Regions from separate parts of the Pseudomonas sp. SB113 genome, predicted to be linked through region 1. Evidence: predicted binding sites of a transcription regulator. Region 1 holds the regulator's gene; each other region holds the start of a gene.

Evidence for each region. Region 1 encodes FliA, which starts transcription of late flagellar genes. Its sites were predicted from a motif close to CTAAAGTTTNNNNNNNNNNNGCCGNTAA; they were not measured.
Region 2: a site for FliA is predicted at 3,027-3,054, ahead of AB1462_RS20680 (methyl-accepting chemotaxis protein). Genes of this name have one in related genera too.
Region 3: a site for FliA is predicted at 1,996-2,023, ahead of AB1462_RS03200 (methyl-accepting chemotaxis protein). Genes of this name have one in related genera too.
Region 4: a site for FliA is predicted at 2,811-2,838, ahead of AB1462_RS17570 (methyl-accepting chemotaxis protein). Genes of this name have one in related genera too.

The regions. Positions count from the first base shown of each region.
Region 1 is NZ_JBFMHW010000007.1:163,912-168,968, reverse strand. Features, by position in the region: gene AB1462_RS11845 (chemotaxis protein CheA) at 1-546, opposite strand, end outside; gene AB1462_RS11840 (protein phosphatase CheZ) at 558-1,346, opposite strand; gene AB1462_RS11835 (chemotaxis response regulator CheY) at 1,365-1,739, opposite strand; gene fliA (RNA polymerase sigma factor FliA) at 1,911-2,651, opposite strand; gene fleN (flagellar synthesis regulator FleN) at 2,648-3,481, opposite strand; gene flhF (flagellar biosynthesis protein FlhF) at 3,587-4,903, opposite strand; gene flhA (flagellar biosynthesis protein FlhA) at 4,916-5,057, opposite strand, start outside.
Region 2 is NZ_JBFMHW010000016.1:77,508-82,564, forward strand. Features, by position in the region: gene AB1462_RS20670 (OsmC domain/YcaO domain-containing protein) at 1-1,553, opposite strand, end outside; gene AB1462_RS20675 (GGDEF domain-containing protein) at 1,821-2,975, shown strand; gene AB1462_RS20680 (methyl-accepting chemotaxis protein) at 3,082-4,647, shown strand; gene AB1462_RS20685 (DMT family transporter) at 4,830-5,057, shown strand, end outside.
Region 3 is NZ_JBFMHW010000002.1:83,723-88,779, forward strand. Features, by position in the region: gene AB1462_RS03200 (methyl-accepting chemotaxis protein) at 37-1,953, opposite strand; gene AB1462_RS03205 (16S rRNA (uracil(1498)-N(3))-methyltransferase) at 2,142-2,849, opposite strand; gene tatC (twin-arginine translocase subunit TatC) at 2,846-3,637, opposite strand; gene tatB (Sec-independent protein translocase protein TatB) at 3,634-4,041, opposite strand; gene AB1462_RS03220 (twin-arginine translocase TatA/TatE family subunit) at 4,052-4,330, opposite strand; gene AB1462_RS03225 (phosphoribosyl-ATP diphosphatase) at 4,357-4,689, opposite strand; gene hisI (phosphoribosyl-AMP cyclohydrolase) at 4,692-5,057, opposite strand, start outside.
Region 4 is NZ_JBFMHW010000012.1:130,873-135,929, forward strand. Features, by position in the region: partial or broken gene AB1462_RS17565 (DUF4113 domain-containing protein) at 6-629, shown strand; gene AB1462_RS17570 (methyl-accepting chemotaxis protein) at 784-2,778, opposite strand; partial or broken gene AB1462_RS17575 (lytic transglycosylase domain-containing protein) at 3,263-3,547, opposite strand; gene AB1462_RS17580 (TIGR03759 family integrating conjugative element protein) at 3,574-4,326, opposite strand; gene AB1462_RS17585 (methyl-accepting chemotaxis protein) at 4,367-5,057, opposite strand, start outside.

The sequences.
Region 1 (5,057 bases):
CGCGGCAGCCGGGGCAACGGCTGCCGGCGCTTCGGCCTCGGCCTTGACGGCGCTGAGGGAGCTGAGCAGTTGCTCGAACTCGCTGTCCGTCACATCCGCTTCAGGCTCCGCCACCGGTTCCGGTGCGGCTTCGACCACCGGCGCTGCCGAGGTGTCGGCCGGCTCTGCGTAGCGCGCCAGGGCGGCCAGCAGTTCCGGAGTGGCTGCGGTGATCGGGGCACGCTCGCGAACTTCGCTGAACATGCCGTTGACCGCATCCAGTGCTTCGAGAATCACGTCCATCAACTCCGAATCAACGTGACGCTCACCCTTGCGCAGGATGTCGAACACGTTCTCGGCGATGTGGCAGCACTCCACCAGCTCATGGAGCTGGAGGAAGCCGGCGCCCCCTTTTACAGTATGAAAACCGCGAAAAATTGCATTGAGCAGGTTCGCATCATCCGGGCGGCTTTCCAGCTCGACCAGTTGTTCGGACAGTTGCTCTAAAATTTCGCCGGCCTCTACAAGGAAATCCTGAAGGATCTCTTCATCGGCGCCGAAGCTCATGTGGGTGCTCCTTAGAAGCCTAAACTGGATAACAGGTCATCTACGTCATCCTGACCTGACACAACGTCTTCACGTTTATCGGCATGAATCTGCGGACCTTCACCCTTGGCGAGATGTTTTTGTGGATCTTTTTCAGAGAGGATCGCTTCGCGGTCATGTTCGATGCCGGCAAAACGGTCGACCTGGCCGGCCATGAGTACCAATTTGAGCAGGTTGCTTTCCACTTCGGTGACCAACTGGGTCACACGCTTGATCACCTGACCGGTCAGGTCCTGGTAATCCTGGGCGAGCAGAATGTCATTGAGGTTGCTGGAAACCGTGCGGTTTTCCTGCTCGCTGCGTGACAAAAACCCTTCAACCCGACGGGCCAGCTCACGAAACTCTTCTGCACCGACTTCACGGCGCATGAAGCGGCCCCAGTCAACGCTCAGGGCCTGGGCTTCCGTGGCCATGCCGTTAACCAGAGGCGTGGCGTTTTCCACCAGGTCCATGGTGCGGTTGGCCGCCGCCTCGGTCAGCCTGACCACATAGGACAGGCGTTCGGTGGCGTCGGTGATCTGCGAAATCTCTTCGGCCTGGGGCATGTGCGGGTCAATCTGGAAATTGACGATCGCACTGTGCAGCTCGCGTGTGAGCTTGCCCACTTCCTGGTACAGGCCGCGGTCACGGGTCTGGTTAAGCTCATGGATTAACTGCACAGCGTCGCCGAAATGGCCTTTTTCAAGGCTGTCGACCAACTGGTGAGCATGCTTTTTCAGGGTCGACTCAAAGTCGCCCTGTGACGTTTCTTTATGCTCCATAGCTCCCCCGCGATGGCATTAGCCGTGGATGCGTTCGAAGATCTTTTCGATCTTCTCTTTCAAGGCCTGTGCAGTGAATGGTTTGACTACGTAACCGTTGACCCCGGCCTGGGCGGCTTCGATGATCTGTTCACGCTTGGCTTCGGCGGTCACCATCAACACGGGGAGGCTGCGCAATTTTTCGTCGGCACGCACGTGGCGCAACAAGTCGATACCGGTCATGCCCGGCATGTTCCAGTCCGTTACCAGAAAGTCGATGCTCCCGCTGTTGAGGATCGGAATCGCCGTAAGGCCGTCATCCGCCTCGACCGTGTTTGTGAACCCAAGGTCACGCAACAGGTTTTTTATGATCCGCCGCATCGTTGAGAAGTCATCAACGATGAGGATTTTCATGTTCTTGTCCAATTCGACCTCCAAGCAGTCTTAAACGCGCCCAGCACCTGGACGCGCCATTTCAATCAACAGGCATTACACAAAAAGGACTGCCGGGGGCACCACGGCCCGAGCCCGCGAAGGCCTATCACCTTCGCGGTATCGCGTTGCAATGCTCCCCCACACTGCCTGTCAGCGCGCTCGCCACTCTCCCAAACGCCCCCGCAAGCGGGCGGCGCACTGGCTGTGCAACTGGCTGACACGCGATTCGCTGACCCCCAGGACCTCACCGATTTCCTTGAGGTTCAGCTCTTCGTCGTAGTACAGCGCCAACACCAACCGCTCGCGCTCCGGCAAGTTGGCAATGGCGTCCGCCAACGCCCCCTGGAAACGCTCATCTTCCAGGTCACGCGACGGCTCCATATGAGCGCTCGCGCCGTCCTCATGCAGCCCTTCGTGTTCGCCGTCCTGCAACAGGTCGTCGAAACTGAACAGGCGGCTGCCCAAGGTATCGTTCAAAATCCCGTAATAATCGTCGAGACTCAATTGGAGTTCGGCCGCAACTTCGTGATCTTTAGCGTCGCGACCGGTTTTTGCTTCAATTGCACGAATTGCGTCACTGACCATGCGGGTATTTCGGTGCACCGAACGCGGCGCCCAGTCACCCTTGCGCACCTCGTCGAGCATCGCGCCACGGATGCGGATCCCCGCATAAGTCTCGAAGCTCGCGCCCTTGCTCGCGTCGTACTTGGTCGACACTTCGAGCAGGCCGATCATGCCCGCCTGGATCAGGTCTTCGACCTGGACGCTGGCGGGCAGGCGTGCCAACAGGTGATAGGCAATGCGCTTGACCAGCGGCGCATAGCGCTCGATCAATTCGCCCTGGCTGTCACGGGCAGATTTCTTGTACACGTTATAGCCGTTCGCTGTCATAGCACCGGTCCCGCACTCGTCTGATGCACCAATCGCTCGACGAAAAACTCCAGATGCCCCCGAGGGTTGGCGGGCAACGGCCAGGTATCGACCTTCTGGGCAATAGCCTTGAACGCCAATGCGCATTTGGAACGAGGGAACGCTTCGTAGACTGCACGCTGCTTTTGCACAGCCTTGCGCACACACTCGTCGTAAGGAACCGCACCGACGTATTGTAAGGCGACATCGAGAAAGCGATCCGTGACCTTGGTCAACTTGGCGAACAGGTTGCGACCTTCCTGCGGGCTCTGGGCCATGTTGGCCAAGACGCGGAAGCGGTTCATGCCGTAGTCACGGTTAAGCAGTTTGATCAGGGCGTAGGCGTCGGTGATCGAGGTGGGTTCATCGCAGACCACCAGCAAGACTTCCTGCGCCGCGCGCACGAAGCTGACCACGGACTCGCCGATCCCGGCGGCGGTGTCGATCACCAGCACGTCGAGGTTGTCGCCGATGTCACTGAATGCCTGGATCAGGCCGGCATGCTGCGCCGGGCTCAGGTGCACCATGCTCTGGGTGCCGGAGGCGGCCGGCACGATGCGGATCCCGCCAGGGCCCTGGAGCAGCACGTCGCGCAGCTCACAGCGCCCCTCGATCACATCGGCAAGCGTGTGTTTGGGCGTCAGCCCCAGCAGAACGTCGACGTTCGCCAGCCCCAGGTCAGCATCCAGCAGCATGACGCGACGGCCAAGCTCTGCCAGGGCCAGGGACAAATTCACTGACACGTTAGTTTTCCCGACGCCACCTTTGCCGCCGGTCACCGCGATCACCTGTACGGGATGCATGCTGCCCATTTTATTTCTTTACCTTGTCTTGCTTAGACGCAGGCTACATGGCTTGGCCGCGTGAATCGCTTGCAGACCATCGATGTAGGTACATTTCACGGTGTTCATCACGCCTCAACCCACCCGTTTTGCCGGGTTGTGATAGAGGTCGGCGAACATGTCGGCCATCGCTTCCTCGCTAGGCTCTTCTTGCATTTGCACGCTGACGGCGCGGCTGACCAACTGATGACGGCGCGGCAGATGCAAATCATCCGGGATCCGCGGCCCGTCGGTCAGGTAGGCAACCGGTAGTTCATGGCTGATAGCCAGGCTCAACACTTCGCCCAGGCTGGCGGTTTCATCCAGTTTAGTCAGGATGCAACCGGCCAAACCGCAACGCTTGTAGCTGTGGTACGCAGCGGTAAGAACCTGTTTCTGGCTGGTGGTTGCAAGCACCAGGTAATTTTTCGACTTGATGCCACGCCCGGCCAGGCTTTCCAGCTGCATGCGCAATGCCGGATCGCTGGCTTGCAGGCCAGCGGTGTCGATCAGCACTACGCGTTTGCGCAGCAACGGGTCGAGCGCGTTGGCCAGGGATTGGCCCGGGTCGACGTGGGTGACCGGCACATTGAGGATACGGCCCAAGGTCTTGAGCTGTTCCTGGGCGCCGATGCGGTAGCTGTCCATGCTCACCAGCGCGATGTTATTCGCGCCGTACTTGAGCACATAGCGCGCCGCCAGCTTGGCGAGGGTGGTGGTCTTGCCCATGCCGGCAGGGCCGACCATGGCGATCACACCGCCCTCTTCCAGGGGTTCGATTTCCGGGGTGGCGATCATCCGCGCCAGGTGGGCCAGCAACATGCGCCAGGCCTGGCGAGGCTCTTCGATTTCGGTGGTCAGGGCCAGCAGGTCACGGGACAGCGGGCCGGACAGGCCAATGCGTTGCAGGCGGCGCCAGAGGTTGGCCTGGTGCGGTTTGCTGCCTTGCAGCTGGGTCCAGGCCAGCGAGCCCAGCTGCACTTCCAGCAGCTCGCGCAGGCCGTTGAGTTCAAAACGCATCGAGTCGAATACACGCTGATCGACTGCGGCGGCCGGGGCTGGCGCGGCAGGACGCGGCGGTTCGATGAACGTTGGCTCAACCAGCGGTTCGGCGGCGGTCAGCGGCAGGCCGGCGAACAATTGGCGGTTGGTGGTGGCATCGCTGTCGCCACGCATGCTCAGTTCGGCCTGGGCCGAGACGATGCGCGAAGCGGTCTTGCGCAGTTCGTCTTCGAGTTCCATGTTCGGCACACGCGGCGCCAATGCCGAGGGGGTGTAATCCAGGGCAGCCGTCAGCTCGACACCGCCGGCAATACGACGGTTACCGATAATCGCAGCATCGGCACCCAGCTCATCGCGGACCAGTTTCATGGCCTGACGCATATCGGCGGCGAAAAAACGCTTAACTTGCATAACCCACTACCCTCAGCCGTTGGGCCCTACTGTCGCGACGATAGTCACTTGCTTGTTGTCAGGAATTTCCTGATAAGCCAAAACGTGCAAATTCGGTACTGCCAGACGTCCAAACCGCGACAACATCGCCCGGACCGGGCCTGCCACCAGCAGA
Region 2 (5,057 bases), on a different contig from region 1:
TTGCCCATGCCTTCGAGGATGCCGAACAAGGTCGCAGCCTCTTGGGCGTTGGAGTCTTCACCCTGGCCGGAGAAGTCCCATTCGACAAACTCGTAGTCCGATTGGGCGCTGAAGAAGCGCCACGACACCACACCGCTGGAGTCGATAAAGTGCTCGACGAAGTTGTTCGGCTCGGTCACCGCCTGGGCTTCGAACGTCGGCTGCGGCAGGTCATTCAAGCCTTCGAAGCTGCGGCCTTGCAGCAGTTCGGTGAGGCTGCGCTCCAGCGCCACTTCCAGGCTTGGGTGCGCACCGAACGAGGCGAACACGCCGCCGGTGCGCGGGTTCATCAAGGTCACGCACATCACCGGGAATTCGCCGCCCAGGGACGCGTCCTTGACCAGCACCGGAAAACCCTGGGCTTCCAGGCCTGCAATACCCGCCAGGATGCTCGGATACTTCGCGAGCACGTCAGCCGGCACGTCCGGCAGGGCAAATTCGCCCTCGATGATTTCGCGCTTCACCGCCCGCTCGAAAATCTCCGACAGGCACTGCACCTGGGCCTCGGCCAAGGTGTTGCCAGCGCTCATGCCGTTGCTGAGGTAAAGGTTTTCGATCAGGTTGGACGGGAAGTACACCACCTCGCCATCCGACTGGCGCACGAACGGCAGCGCAACGATGCCGCGCGCTTCGTTGCCGGAGTTGGTGTCGAACAGGTGCGAACCGCGCAGCTCGCCGTCGCGGTTGTAGACCTTCAGGCTGTAGGCGTCGAGGATTTCACCGGGCAGCTCGTCATTCGGACCCGGCTGGAACCAGCGCTCGTCCGGGTAATGCACGAACGGCGCGCTGGCCAGTTCCTCCCCCCAGAACTGGTCGTTGTAGAAGAAGTTGCAGTTGAGCCGCTCGATGAACTCGCCCAACGCCGACGCCAGGGCGCCCTCCTTGGTCGCGCCCTTGCCATTGGTAAAGCACATCGGTGAATGCGCATCGCGGATATGCAGCGACCACACGTTCGGCACGATATTGCGCCACGAGGCGATCTCGATCTTCATGCCCAGGCCGGCGAGGATCCCGGACATGTTAGCGATGGTCTGCTCCAGCGGCAGGTCCTTGCCCGCGATATAAGTGCCCGCCTCGCTGCCGGCGCTCGGCATCAACAAGGCCTGGGCATCGGCGTCGAGGTTGTCCACTTCTTCGATCACGAACTCCGGCCCGGCCTGCACCACTTTCTTCACGGTGCAACGGTCGATGGAACGCAGAATGCCCTGGCGGTCTTTATCGGAAATATCGGCCGGCAACTCCACCTGGATCTTGAAGATCTGGTTATAGCGGTTTTCCGGATCAACAATATTGTTCTGCGACAGGCGAATATTGTCCGTGGGGATGTTGCGCGTATCGCAGTACAACTTGACGAAGTACGCCGCACACAACGCCGACGAAGCCAGGAAGTAATCGAACGGCCCCGGTGCCGAACCATCGCCTTTATAGCGAATAGGCTGGTCGGCAATCACCGTGAAGTCGTCGAACTTGGCTTCAAGCCGGAGGTTGTCGAGAAAGTTGACCTTGATTTCCATGGGGGCACACCAGAATAACGGGCTAAACAAAAATGGCCGCCATTATGAGGTTTTTCATCGGGAAGTTTCAGGCTTTTCAATCATGCCAGGTGATGGGAGGCCGTTTTACCTCGGCGAATCCCCATTGAATACGCTGAATAGCAAGTGAATAGTTCATGAATTAACGCCCCTCAAGTGTTATCTCAATAGCATTTGATAAGCCACTGAAATGGTGACAGCATGGCTATGTGCCACTAACCAATTTCAGCGCTTCAGGTGAGGTTCGATATGGAATACCAACTCCCTGTAACGAAGACGATGAGATGGCTGACAAACGCAGACGCGCCGTATGACGCGCGCATACGCCGCGAACTTATATCCGGGCCTTTTTCTTCCAGGGGGGTGCTGTGGGTTGGCTGGTTTAACAGCTTGGTGATCTGCACGGTCGCGGTCACCCTGCAGCCCAGCCAATTCTTCATTGCCTGGCTTATCATTGATTCAATGATTTGGGTCTCTCGTTTAGCACTGCTGTATTGGATCACTAAACACGGCAGCCAAAAACATCCCTGTGCCATTGATTTATCGTTATTACTGGGCCTGGCCTGGGCGGCAGAGTTGGGCGTTGGCACCGCCGGTTGCCTGATCAGCGGTGATGCGATTCTTCAAGTGCTCGGGTGCACCTCAATGGTCAGCGTGAATGCTGCAATCGCCATGCGCAACCAGGGTGTACCGCGCTATGCATTTACTCAAATATTGCTGACTGATGTGCCCATGAAGCTCGCCACCTTGTTTCAGCCGGAACCGCTGCTGAGGATATTCCTGCTCCAGGCGCCGCTGTATTTAACAGGCATGTGGCTACTGCTCAACAAGTTGAACGATAACGTGGTGCGCGCTTTACTGGCCGAAGCCAAAAACGAAATCCGCGCGACCCATGACCCCCTCACGGGTCTGTACAACCGTGTGGGGATACTCGAATTGATTGAAAACACCCTGACCCGCAACCGGCATGCCGATAAACACTTTGCGCTGCTCTATATAGACTTGGATGGTTTCAAGAGCATCAACGATAACCACGGACATGCCGAAGGTGACAAGGCGTTAGCCGAGTTTGGCGCAACCCTTAAATCCGTTGTCAGGCTCAATCAGGATTCCGCCGGCCGATTGGGCGGAGACGAGTTTATCCTGCTGATGAATAATTCCGGCGTGACCTCTGCCACCCTGGCAGCGCAACGGATTATAGAAACATTGCAACAGGCCTCTGACCGCTGCGCGCGCCCCTACGCCTTGCAAGCCAGCATCGGCATTGCCCTCTTTGAAGGAGCAAACGGTGCGTCACCCACCTGCGCGCAAACATTGATTGCCCATGCGGATGGTGCGTTATACGAAGCCAAGCGCGCGGGCAAAAACTGTTTTCGTATCGCACAAACACAATTCGCCACCTAGGTGCGCCTGAACGCCGTTCGTCACGCGCCGGCATCGATCAGACAATCAGCCATCAACTTATTCCCTGTGATGCCGATGACCTAAGGCAATTCAGGGAGTAGTCGGAATGCGTAACAACCAGCCTGTAACACAGCGCGAGATTTCACTCGCGCCTTCGCAAAAACTCATCTCCGCCACCGATGTTCAGGGTGTGATCACTTACTGCAACGACGCCTTTGTCGATATCAGCGGCTTTGAACGAGCCGACCTGATCGGCGCCCCCCAGAACATCGTGCGTCACCCTGATGTGCCACCCGCCGTTTTTGCGCACATGTGGAGTGCGCTCAAGCAAGGCCTGCCATGGATGGGCATCGTCAAGAACCGCTCGAAAAATGGCGACCATTATTGGGTCAACGCCTACGTCACGCCGATCTTCGACGGCAGCCGAGTCGTTGGTTTTGAGTCGGTGCGGGTCAAGCCCACGGCCGATGAAATCCGCCGCGCCCAGGCCCTCTACCGGCGTATCAGCCAAGGCAAGCCGGGCGTGCCGCGCCAGGATGCGTGGCTGCCGGCGGCATTGAGCTGCGTGCCGTACATCGCCACCGGTGTGGCCGGCAGTGTTGCCGGGCTGTTCCTCAGTGCGCCGGTGGCCGTCGCAGTGGCCGTGGCAGTCGCAGTGCCGGTGGGCCTGCTGTGCTCACACTGGCGCCAGAGCAGCACCTTGCGTCTGTTGGAAGGGGTTGAGCCTTCGACGTCAGATGCCTTGATCGCGCAGATGTACAGTGACGCACGCGGCCCACAGTCTCGTTTGGAAACCGCGTTTCTCAGCCAGACCGCGCGCCTTAAAACCTGCCTCACCCGCCTGCAGGACAGCGCCGAACAACTGAGTACCCTGGCCGCGCAATCCGATCAGTTGGCCGCCGCCAGCGCCAAAGGCCTGAACCGTCAGCGCGTGGAAACCGAACAGGTCTCGGCGGCCGTCAACCAGATGGCCGCGACCACCCAGGACGTCGCCAGCCATGTGCAGCGCACCGCGGACGCCACCCAACAGGCCTATGTACTGACCGGGCGCGGCCGCGAAGTGGCGCGCGATACCCGTGAAGCCATCGAGCGGTTGTCCGCCATGGTCAGCGAGACCGGTACTACCGTGGCGCAACTGGCCCGGGACAGCGACGAAATCGGCAGCGTGGTGGACGTGATCAAAGGCATCGCCGACCAAACCAACCTGCTCGCCCTCAATGCAGCCATCGAGGCAGCCCGCGCGGGCGAGCAAGGCCGAGGCTTTGCGGTTGTCGCCGACGAAGTACGCCAACTGGCCCAGCGCACCTCGCAATCCACCACCCAGATCCATGCCTTGATCACCCAGTTGCAGACGTCATCCAACAACGCCGTGCAAAGCATGGAAAACGGCCAGCGCCAGGCCCAGGAAGGCGTCGCGTGGGTGCTGGAAGCGGACCAGGCCCTGGTGGGGATCAGCGAAGCGGTGTCGCATATCACCGACATGACCACCCAGATCGCCGCCGCCACCGAAGAACAAAGCGCGGTCGCCGAGGAGATCAGCCGCAACATCACCACCATCGCCGAACTGGCCGACCAGACCTCGATACAAGCCCATCAATCCACGGACCTGAGCAAGGAACTGACGAATACCGCGTCCACCCAATACGCGTTGGTTGAGCGCTTCAATCGCTAAAGGCTAGCGTGTCCCGAGCCCGCTTACTGTGGCGAGCGGGCTCGCCACACGATAACCACTCAAACGAAATACCTCCTTGCCCCTTTGACACAAACACGCTACAAATCCCACCTGCAAGTTGTACGACAACCTAAAAACAAATCGCCATCCCCGACGATGGTGTCAACTGCCCGAGTCCCTTCATGTCTGCCCCTGCCGCCCTGCAAAGCACCCCCGCCCTGTTTTCCCGCCCCATTGCCGTGTTGATTCTGCTCTGCATGGGCTGTGCCTTCGCCGGTAACCACATCGCCGCTCGCGTGGCTTTCGATGATGGCGCCGGTGTGCTGTTGGCCATTTTGATGCGCTCGGGCGGCACCTTGCTGGTGCTGGCCGTGCTTGTGCTGTGGCAACGCCAAAACCTGCGCCTGCCG
Region 3 (5,057 bases), on a different contig from region 1:
GACGACCCAGGACAGGTCGCCGCGCGGGGAGGGATGTCAGACCTGAAAGCGACCGACCAATGCTTGAAGGTGTGTGCCCAGGCGTGCCAGTTCGGTGCTCGACGTGGCGGTCTCTTCGCTGGCGGCAGCCGTCTGTTCCGACACATCGCGTACGTTCAACACGCTGCGGTTGATCTCTTCCGCCACGGCACTTTGCTGTTCGGCAGCGGTGGCGATTTGCGAGTTCATCGCCTGGATGGTCGAGACCGTGCGGGTGATGTTCTCCAGGGCGCTGCCGGCGCGGCGGGTCAGCTCGACGCTGCTGTCGGTAAGGCTGCGGCTGTTGTCCATGATGGACGCCACCTGCTGGGTGCCTTGTTGCAGGCCTACGATCAGCTCTTCGATCTCTTCGGTGGACTTCTGGGTGCGCTGGGCCAGGCTGCGCACTTCGTCGGCTACCACCGCGAAACCACGTCCGGCTTCACCGGCGCGGGCGGCTTCAATCGCAGCGTTGAGAGCCAGCAGGTTGGTTTGCTGGGCTACGGACTTGATCACATCGAGCACGCTGCCGATCTTGTCGCTTTCGCGTTTCAGGTCGCCCATGGCGATTGTGGAGTTACCGACCTCGGTGGCCAGGCGCTCGATCTGGGCGATGGCTTCACCGACCACCCTGTCGCCTTCGCGGGCCTGCTGGTCAGCCGCTGCGGCGGCTTCGGACGCTTCCTCGGCGTTGCGCGCCACTTCCTGCACGGTCGCGGCCATTTCGTTCATGGCGGTGGCCACCTGGTCGGTCTCGACCTTCTGGCTGTTGACCCCGGCGCTGGTCTGCTCGGTGACGGCCGACAGTTGCTCGGCGGCGCTGGCGATCTGGGTGACGCCTTCGCTGATGCCGCCGATCAACTCGCGCAGGCCGACGGTCATGCTTTGCATGGCGCGTTGCAGTTGGCCCAATTCATCCTGGCGCAGTGAAATGAGGTTGTGACTCAGATCACCTGAGGCAACGCGCTTGGCAACTTCGAGGGTCTGGTTCAACGGGAGAATGATCTGCCGCGTGATGGCCCAGGCCGCTACCAGCCCGAAGACGAGGGCAAGCACGGTGGCCAGCAACAACAGGTTCTTGGCATGGGCGGCGTCGGTATCGCGCACGACGGTCTGGGAGAGGGTCAGTTTTTTACTGTGTTCGAGCAAGATGTCGCCCTGCTCGCCCATCTTTTTCATGGCGGCGGCACTTGCGACCTGGGAGTCGCGGTATTGGCTGACTGCGGCGCGATAGGCTTGCAGCGAAACGCTGGCCTGTTGCAGGTTGGTTGCATACTGCTCAGGCAGCGTGCCGTTGAGGGTGGCGATTTTCTTCAAGGCGTTATCAATGGCGTCCAGGGCCGGCTGTTCTGCTTCAACCTTGCCGCTGTAGGTGTAGCCGCGCACCTGGAAGCGCGCCTGTTGGATCAGCTTGCTCAGCTCGACCACGCTGTTGAACTGGATGACGCTGTCGCCTTGCAGCAGGGACTTTTCGATCTCGCCGATCTTGAGCACTGCGTTGTCGGCAGTATCGCCCAGCTTGCTGCGAGCGTTTTCGCGGTTGGCGCCGGCCTGGGCCATGTCATCGAACGCACGCTTGTATTGGGCGACCGCGGCCAATTGCTCGTCCACCAGCAGATTGTCGGCAGGTTGATCGATCAAGGTGTCGGCGGTTTTCAGGCCGCTTTCAAGTTTGCTCATCAGCTCGTTGACCGCCGCCGTGCCTTGCTCGCCCCGGCGCATTTCGTAGTCCAGGCGCGCCAGGCGCAGGTCCTTGGTCAGCTCATTGAGGCTGGAGATATAGCCCAGCTTGTCGCCCCGGCTGATCACGCTGCCCAGGCCGGTCCAGCCGGTGAAGGTGGTCACCAGCGTCAGGATCAATACCAGGCCAAAGCCCATGGCCAGTTTGGTTTTGACGCTCACATTCCCTAGTTTTTCGGCTAACCAACGATACATGCTGCGAACTCCCCTGGAACCAGGCTTTGACTTATTCACGGGTTATCGGCCTGCATACGGGATTCTGTAGCGACGCTCTACCCTGTGGGAGGGGGCTTGCTCCCGATAGCTGTGGGTCAGTCAGCATTTCTGATACTGGACCACCGCCATCGGGAGCAAGCCCCCTCCCACAGGGTTGTGCGGTGTGGTTAGAAAAGACGGGCGAGCAGGGCGGTGACGGCCGTTTCGACGCGCAGGATGCGGGCGCCCAATTGCACCGGCTGCAAGCCGGCCTTGGTCAGCAGGTCCACCTCATAGGGGATCCAGCCGCCTTCCGGGCCGATGGCCAGGGTGACCGGCTCATCCAGCCCACGGGGGCAGGGTGGGTAATCGCCGGGATGGCCGATGAGGCCAAGGGTACCTTCGGTCAGGGCCGGCAGGCGGTCTTCGACGAAGGGCTTGAAACGCTTTTCGATAACGATTTCCGGCAACACCGTGTCCCGCGCCTGTTCGAGGCCGAGGATCAGTTGTTCGCGAATGGCCTCGGGCTCCAGGAAGGGGGTTTGCCAGAAGCTTTTTTCCACCCGGTAGCTGTTGACCAGCACCACCTTTGGCACGCCCATGGCCGCCACGGTTTGCAGCACCCGGCGCAGCATTTTCGGGCGCGGCAGGGCCAGCAGCAGGGTCAGGGGCAGTTTGGCCGGTGGTGGTTGGTCGAAGCTCACTTGCAGTTCGGCTTCGAGGGCTTCCAGGCGCAGTAATTGCGCGTTGCCCATCAACCCACCGATGCGCCCGACCCGCAGGCTATCGCCTACGGCGGCGCGGTGGACTTCCTGCATATGCACCAGGCGCCGATCACGCAGGATCACCCGGTCGGCCGCGATAAAGTCGGCATCGAACAACAGCAGCAGGTTCACGGCTGGGTCGCTGGCGGCTGGTCGTCGTCGGCGGGTTGGTCATCCGGGTGTTCGCCACGTTTGCTGATCAGGCCGCTGAACAGGATGCCGATCTCGAACAGCATCCACATCGGCACCGCCAGCAGGGTCTGGGAGAAGATGTCCGGCGGCGTGAGGATCATGCCGACCACAAAGCAACCGATGATCACGTACGGGCGGATCTTCTTCAGATACTGCACGTTGACCACGCCGATCCACACCAGCAGCACCACGGCCACGGGGATTTCGAAGGCGACGCCGAAGGCGAAGAACAGCGTCATCACGAAGTCGAGGTAGCTGGTGATGTCGGTCATCATTTCCACGCCGGCCGGGGTGGCGGCAGCGAAGAACTTGAAGATCAACGGGAACACCAGGAAGTAGGCGAAGGCCATGCCGGTGTAGAACAGCAGGATGCTCGACACCAGCAAAGGCACCGCGATGCGCTTCTCATGCTTGTACAGGCCCGGCGCGATAAAGCCCCAGATCTGATGCAGGATCACCGGGATCGCCAGGAACAGCGAGACCATCATCGTCAGCTTCAACGGCGTGAGGAAGGGCGATGACACATCGGTGGCAATCATCGTCGCACCGGCCGGCAGGTACTGGCGCAGTGGCGTGGAGACGAAGGTGTAGATCTGCTGGGTGAAGGCGAACAGCCCGGCAAAGATCACGAAGATCGCCGCCACGCAACGCAGCAGGCGGGTCCGCAGCTCGGTGAGGTGCGAGACCAGCGGCATATGCTGGTCGTTTTCCGGTTTATCAGCGCTCATGGGGCTCGCGGCGGCAATGTAGGGTCATGGGGAGCGGGCGACGCAACGGGCGTCGGCGCTGGCTCTGTCGGGGCGGGAGCGGCGGGCGTGGCATCGGCGACGGGTGTCGGCGCGATGCTGTGCTCGGCCACGGGCTCAACCGGCTTGGCCGGCTCTTGCACGGGCGACAGAATCTTCCGTGTTTCCTGTTCCAACGACAGAATATGTTCGTTGTGCAGTTGGCGGCGGATTTCGTCGGCGCCGATTTCCCGTTCAACTTCCTGTTTGATGGCGTTGAAACTGCGTTTCAGGCGCCCGATCCACAGGCCGGCCGTGCGCGCGGCACCGGGCAGGCGTTCCGGCCCCAGTACCAGCAAGGCCACGAGGCCGACGAGGAGCAGTTCAGAGAAGCTGATACCAAACATTAGTCAGTGCTCACGAGTCTTTGCGGGTCGGCTCTTCGACTTTTTCAGCCTGCACGTCGAAGGTACGACGCTCGGTGATCGGCTGGGTGGCCTGAGGGTGCACAGGCTGGGCCGGTGGCACGGGGTTGGCGGCAGGGTCGGCCGGTTTTTCATCGTCGTTCATGGCTTTGCGAAAGCCCTTGATCGACTCGCCCACGTCGGTACCGAGGTTTTTGAGTTTCTTGGTGCCGAATACCAGTACCACCACCACCAGAATGACGATCCAGTGTTTCCAGTCAAAAATGCCCATGCTGCAAATCCTCTAGTCTTAGTTATTCAAGCGGACGGGCGCGAGGCCTTCTCGGCATGCCCGGACAAGCCGAAGCGACGGTCCAGTTCATCCAGCACGGCCTGTGGATGCTGCCCCAGTTGGGCGAGCATGACCATGCTATGGAACCACAAGTCGGCGGTCTCGTAGATTACATCGCTGCAATCGCCGCTGATTTGTGCGTCCTTGGCAGCGATGATGGTCTCGATGGACTCTTCGCCGAGTTTTTCCAGGATCTTGTTCAGGCCCTTGTGGTACAGGCTGGCGACGTAGGAGCTGTCGGCGTCCGCACCTTTGCGGTCCTCCAGCACCTGGGCCACACGGTTCAGGGTATCGCTCATGTTCAGTGTCCTGCGCAGTAGATGGCGTGCGGGTCTTTGAGCACCGGCTCTACAACCTTCCATTCGCCGTTCTCGAACACGCGATAGAAGCAGCTGTGACGGCCGGTGTGGCAGGCGATGTCGCCGATCTGCTCGACCTTGAGGATCACCACGTCGGCGTCGCAGTCGATGCGCATCTCGTGCAGGGTTTGTACGTGCCCGGACTCTTCGCCCTTGCGCCACAGTTTGCCACGGGAACGTGACCAGTAAATGGCGCGCTGCTCAGTGGCGGTGAGGCTCAGGGCCTCGCGGTTCATCCAGGCCATCATCAGCACGCGCCCGGTCTTGTAGTCCTGGGCAATGGCCGGCACCAGGCCGTCACTGTCCCA
Region 4 (5,057 bases), on a different contig from region 1:
GCCGCAAATTTAGCGTCGTCCTGGAGAAAACCGTGCGCGAGCTTGCCGGCACCTCGTGCCTAGCCCTGGAAGAGGCGGCACCGGCCAAGCAGGAGATCTGCTGCAGCAGAATGTTCGGTACGCGCCTGGAGACGATTGAGCCGATCCAAGAGGCGGTGGCCACCTACGCGCAGCGGGCTTCGGAGAAGTTACGGGCTCAGCATTCACTGTGCAAAAAGATCCGCGTGAGCATCCGTACCGGCATGTTTAACCCCGGTGAGGCCCGCTACGCTAACGGCGTGGTCGTGGAGCTAACCTACCCTACCAATGACGTGCGTTTGATCACCAAGGTCGCGACACGGGCGGTGGAACGCCTGTTCCGCCCAGGGTTCCGATACAGCAAGGCTGAGATTTTGTTGATGGATCTTCGTCAATCAGGTGAATTCACTGACGATCTGTTCGCGCACACGCAACCAGCTGCAGCGGACAAGGTGATGAACGTTCTCGATGAAATCAACAGCCGGTGGGGCCGTGGAACGTTGCGCGCGGCAGCGGTGCCAGCGGCGCCGGCCTGGGCGATGCGTCGTGAGTTGATGAGCCCGAACTACACCACCAGACTTGATCAGCTCTGGACGGTAAATGCCAATTGAGGCGTCAAAATTGAGGGAGTTTCAGAATGTGCAGTCATTACGAAGCACCGGCGCCGGACACTATCGCCACTAATGCTGGAATTCGGTAGGTGATTTGGCTGGACGGTTACCGGTAATCGGCGTCCGCTACCCGCCCAGAACGTGTAAAAAAAGCTTAAACCTTGAAACGGCTTACGACAGCGATCAGCTTATTATTCGAGGCCGCAAGCGCAGCCGTGCTCTTCTCGCTCTGCATCCCCCCCGCGACCAACTCGTCGACAATATGCTGGACCGCAACCATATTGCTATTGATCTCCTCCGTCACTGCGCTTTGCTCCTCTGCTGCTGTTGCGATCTGGGTGCTGAGGTCATTTATACGCACGACCGAATCAGTCATCTCGTCCAGACCCTCATTGACCTTGGAAGTCTTATCTACCGTAGCCTGACAACGGTCCTTGGTGTGCTCCATAGCCACGACGGCGGCGTCAACGCCGCGCTGCAGTCGGGTTAGCATTTCGTTGATTTCAGAAGTGCTGGCTTGCGTTCTTCCTGCAAGCGCTCTGACCTCATCGGCGACAACGGCAAAGCCTCGGCCCTGTTCTCCGGCGCGAGCTGCTTCGATGGCAGCGTTGAGTGCAAGCAAATTGGTTTGTCCCGCAATCTCGCCTATCACAGCGAGCACGGCATTGATTCGCTGGGCGTCCTGCTCCATCGCACGCACCTTACTGGTCGCATCCTCCACCTCCGAAATCAGCTCGCGAACACTACTCGATGCATCTTCCACCACTATTTTGGAATGCCGCGCCTTTTCGCTGGCAACCTGAGTCATGCTCGCAGTCTGAGCCGCGTTACGGGCCACGTCATTGGCGGTTGAGCTCATCTCTGTAATCGCAGTTACCGCCTGATCTGTTTCGGTCGCATGGCGATTAAGGATGCGATTCGTACCTTGCGATTGTCCTCGTAGCTGTTCTATACCCTGAGCGATGACCGAGGAAGAATCGGACACCTCAGTAATCATTTTTTGCAGATAGATGATGAACCGGTTGATAGACTGACCTACTGCACCAACCTCGTCCTCTTGGCGAATCGCAATGCGCTGGGTCAAATCCGCATCACCGGCCGACAAATTATCGATATTGGCTTTGAGCACTGCTAGACGCTTCATCAGTTGCCTTAGCGCAAACACGATGACTAGCAACATTACTATAACCATTGGGATCTGCAGCGTCGCCAACATCTTGAGCACATTGCTGCTCTGCGCGGTCAACAGCTCTGTAGACTGCGCCACTGCCAGTTGCCAAGGAGTGCCTTCAACAGGGATAAGGAACATGGTGTATTCCTTCCCATTACTGCCAATAAAGGTAGTGCGCAGGGAGCCGGGGGTTTTGAGCATACTTAGCACCGCCGCCGTGAACGGATAGCTGCCCGCCAAATCGCTTAGATTCTTGAGTACGTTGTTACCTGGAATTTCAGGCTGGTTGCTCAGTATCTTGCCGTCGTTTTCAACAATCATCAGCTCGGCATGTAGATCACGTTCTTTCTGCGCTACCAGTTCGTTGAAAAAACCTAATGTAATGTCCACCGTGGCTACGCCGTATGGAGCGCCATCCTTGCTAATCGCCATTGCGCAGTTGGTGCGTGGCTCAGGGCTCGCATCATCACGATAGGCAGCAGCCCAGTTGCACTGGCCTGCCTTCGCTTTTAGCCCGCCGAGATACCAGGGCTGGTCAAAATAGTTTTGTGATTCGGGCGTATTCCAGTGGGTGTTGAGTATAAGTTTGCCGCTCGCGTCTCGGTGAAAAAAGGTACTTTGCTTGGCTAGCCCTACAGTACGTTTGTTAGGAAGTGGCCAGATTCCACCCCCAAAAACCTTAAGCTCACCATATTGGTTGATCATACTGGGTAACAAGCGGTCAATGCTGTCACTGTCGAGTTTAGGAACCACCTCCGTAATCACGCGCTGCTGGGATTGCACCCGGGCCAATTCTCCCTTGATGACCGCACTAATCTCCGCCGCTTCAGTGACAAGTTTACGCTCGTCTGTGCTGGTCAGACCAGGGGTGATAAAGAGTGCAATTCCGGATGCAGTCAATATCGCTACCAGTAAAACGAACCCGATAAAAGTTGCTGCATAGCGTGCTTGAATGGTTTGTAACATGATTAGGAACATCCTCGATGAGGGAGAGTTATATAAAGGCGTATTTATCGGCAGGAGGTTGGGCAAATGGGAGATTTATTCACTCAGACCGTCAAATATCTAAGGCTCGGACAGTTCGAGTCTGCCTTAATATGCTGCAGAGTGATTTGGTTCGGCAAATAATCATTGGATTGTCTAACTGTGGGCTTGTTTTGTATAAAAATATAGCCTCACTACTACCAAGAAGATAGTTTCGTTTCGAGGGAGCGCGAAATTCCTGCGCTTTTATTTAATTCCTGCGCTTTTATTTAATTTCTGCGCTTTTTACGCTCTGTAGGTCACCGAAATGTAAGCGTCCGGAGAAGTCATCTACCCGATCCCTGCGATGACTGGATGTGTACGGCAACGTCTTTCAGCAGGCCTTTGAGTAGGTATTCACCCATCCCTAGCCCGCAAAAACTATATTCGCTAGCTCTTAAATCACTGTCGATTTCTCGGTGGAGACGTCGGTGTTGGCACCGATGTTGGTTTGTCCAAGACCGACGTCGACTCTATTTGGGCCTGCGGTCTGAAGGGCGATGATCAACGCTCTGCAAGCATCGCTGCGTGTCGCAAAGCGATATCCGGCACCGGCGACATTCAACGTCCAGGGCCAGGGGACGATCTGGCCGCGAAGTCGGGTGCCACTCTCTTGCAGTGCTACGGAGTACAACACCTCGGACGGAACGCCAGCAGGCAGGGCAATCAACTGATAGGCCGGTGGCGGAACCTCGGCGCCGTTAGCAGATGCCGCGGTAAGCAGTAGCCCCGCCGTTCAAGCCGCGCGGATTACAGACGGTGCCATTGTCCATTCACCTCGCGTACCACGGCCGGCAGCTCACCGCCGAGTCCAAGGCCAAGCCATCGACCGGCATCGTGATTCAGTGTGATCTGTCGGTTTCGCACGCTGGCCGGTTCGACTCCGGCCAAGATGGCCCAGCGGCGAATTATTTCGTCATCACCTTGACTACCAACGAAATACAGATCAAAGGACTGTTTCTTGTTTTGTAAGTCTTTGACGCGGTCAATACATGCGTTGCAACTGTCTTGAACAAAAACGGCTAGTCGTCCAGTGCCTTTCACAGCACTTAACGCTCTCGAGCCAGGAGCAGATGCAGGGTTGGACGATAATTGGATGACTTTTTCATTGGGGTAAAGACGTGCGAAGGCTTGGTCATAGGCCCTCTGGTACGCCAGTTCCTTATCGATACGCTGTCGCTCGGCTCGCACCTGCAGCTCTGCATAGCGTCGGCGCTCCCCCTCCGACTTCGCTTCGATGCCAAGTGCTGTCAGAGGATCCAGGCCTGGCGAATAGATTCCGCGAGGACCCTCCATCAGAGTTTGAAAACGGGACCATTCTTGGGGGGTTAATCCCCACTCGCGGGCGATTTCTGTCTGACTGGCCCCTTGAGAAGAGGTGTGAACTTCACTGTTCTGACTGTGCGAGATCGACGTTGATTGCCCCGAGGCCGCATTACAGCCGTGTGCAAACGCGAAGCTGGCCAAGCCTGCAATGAAACTCAAAATGTTCCTCGGCTTCATTGTTTTCGAGGAAGTGGTAGGGGAGTGCATAAAGGAGGTCCTATTGCGCGACAGTTACGGTTTGAGGTGTTCCGGCCACGTCAAAGCGTGCGGATCTTCCGTCCAGAGCGTTGAGGCGCCAGGCGGTGCCCGCCACAGCGTCACCAGGTCGGATTAGGTAAATTTGATTCAACTGCGTGCTGCCAGGCGGTGCTACGGACAAAAAGCGTTCTCCGCCGCGATACTCGATACCGACAACGGTAAAAGGGGGGGGGTGCGGTGTGACAATGGTGGTAGCGGGCGGTACTTGCCTCTTGGGTTGGCGGGCAACGGGCTTAGGATTGGGCTTGAGGGGAGCAGCAGTGGTTTGTTTGATTCGTGATTGACTGAGTTCTAGAAGACGGCTCTCGAGTGTTTCAAAGTTGGCTTTGAGGACTACCAATTCATCAGTAGAGGCAGCATTTTGAGAGATTTCTTGCGCTGACTCCATCGCTTGCTTTGCGTACGCTTGTGCGGCATCAATGCGATTCGACAAAGCCTGTTGCCCGGCTCGGAAGTCTTCATTGGTGACCAGGTGTATGCCGACTACCGTGTCCAGTCGCTCATCGACTTTGCCCAGTCGCGTCAACAACGCATCGAGCGACTCTTTGTCTGCAGTCGCAGCCAAGCTGGTGCTGAGTTGGGAGAGTTGATGATGCTCATAGCCCAGCATGGCCGCCAGAGCGATTAGGCAGGCGACAAGTATTGAAGCG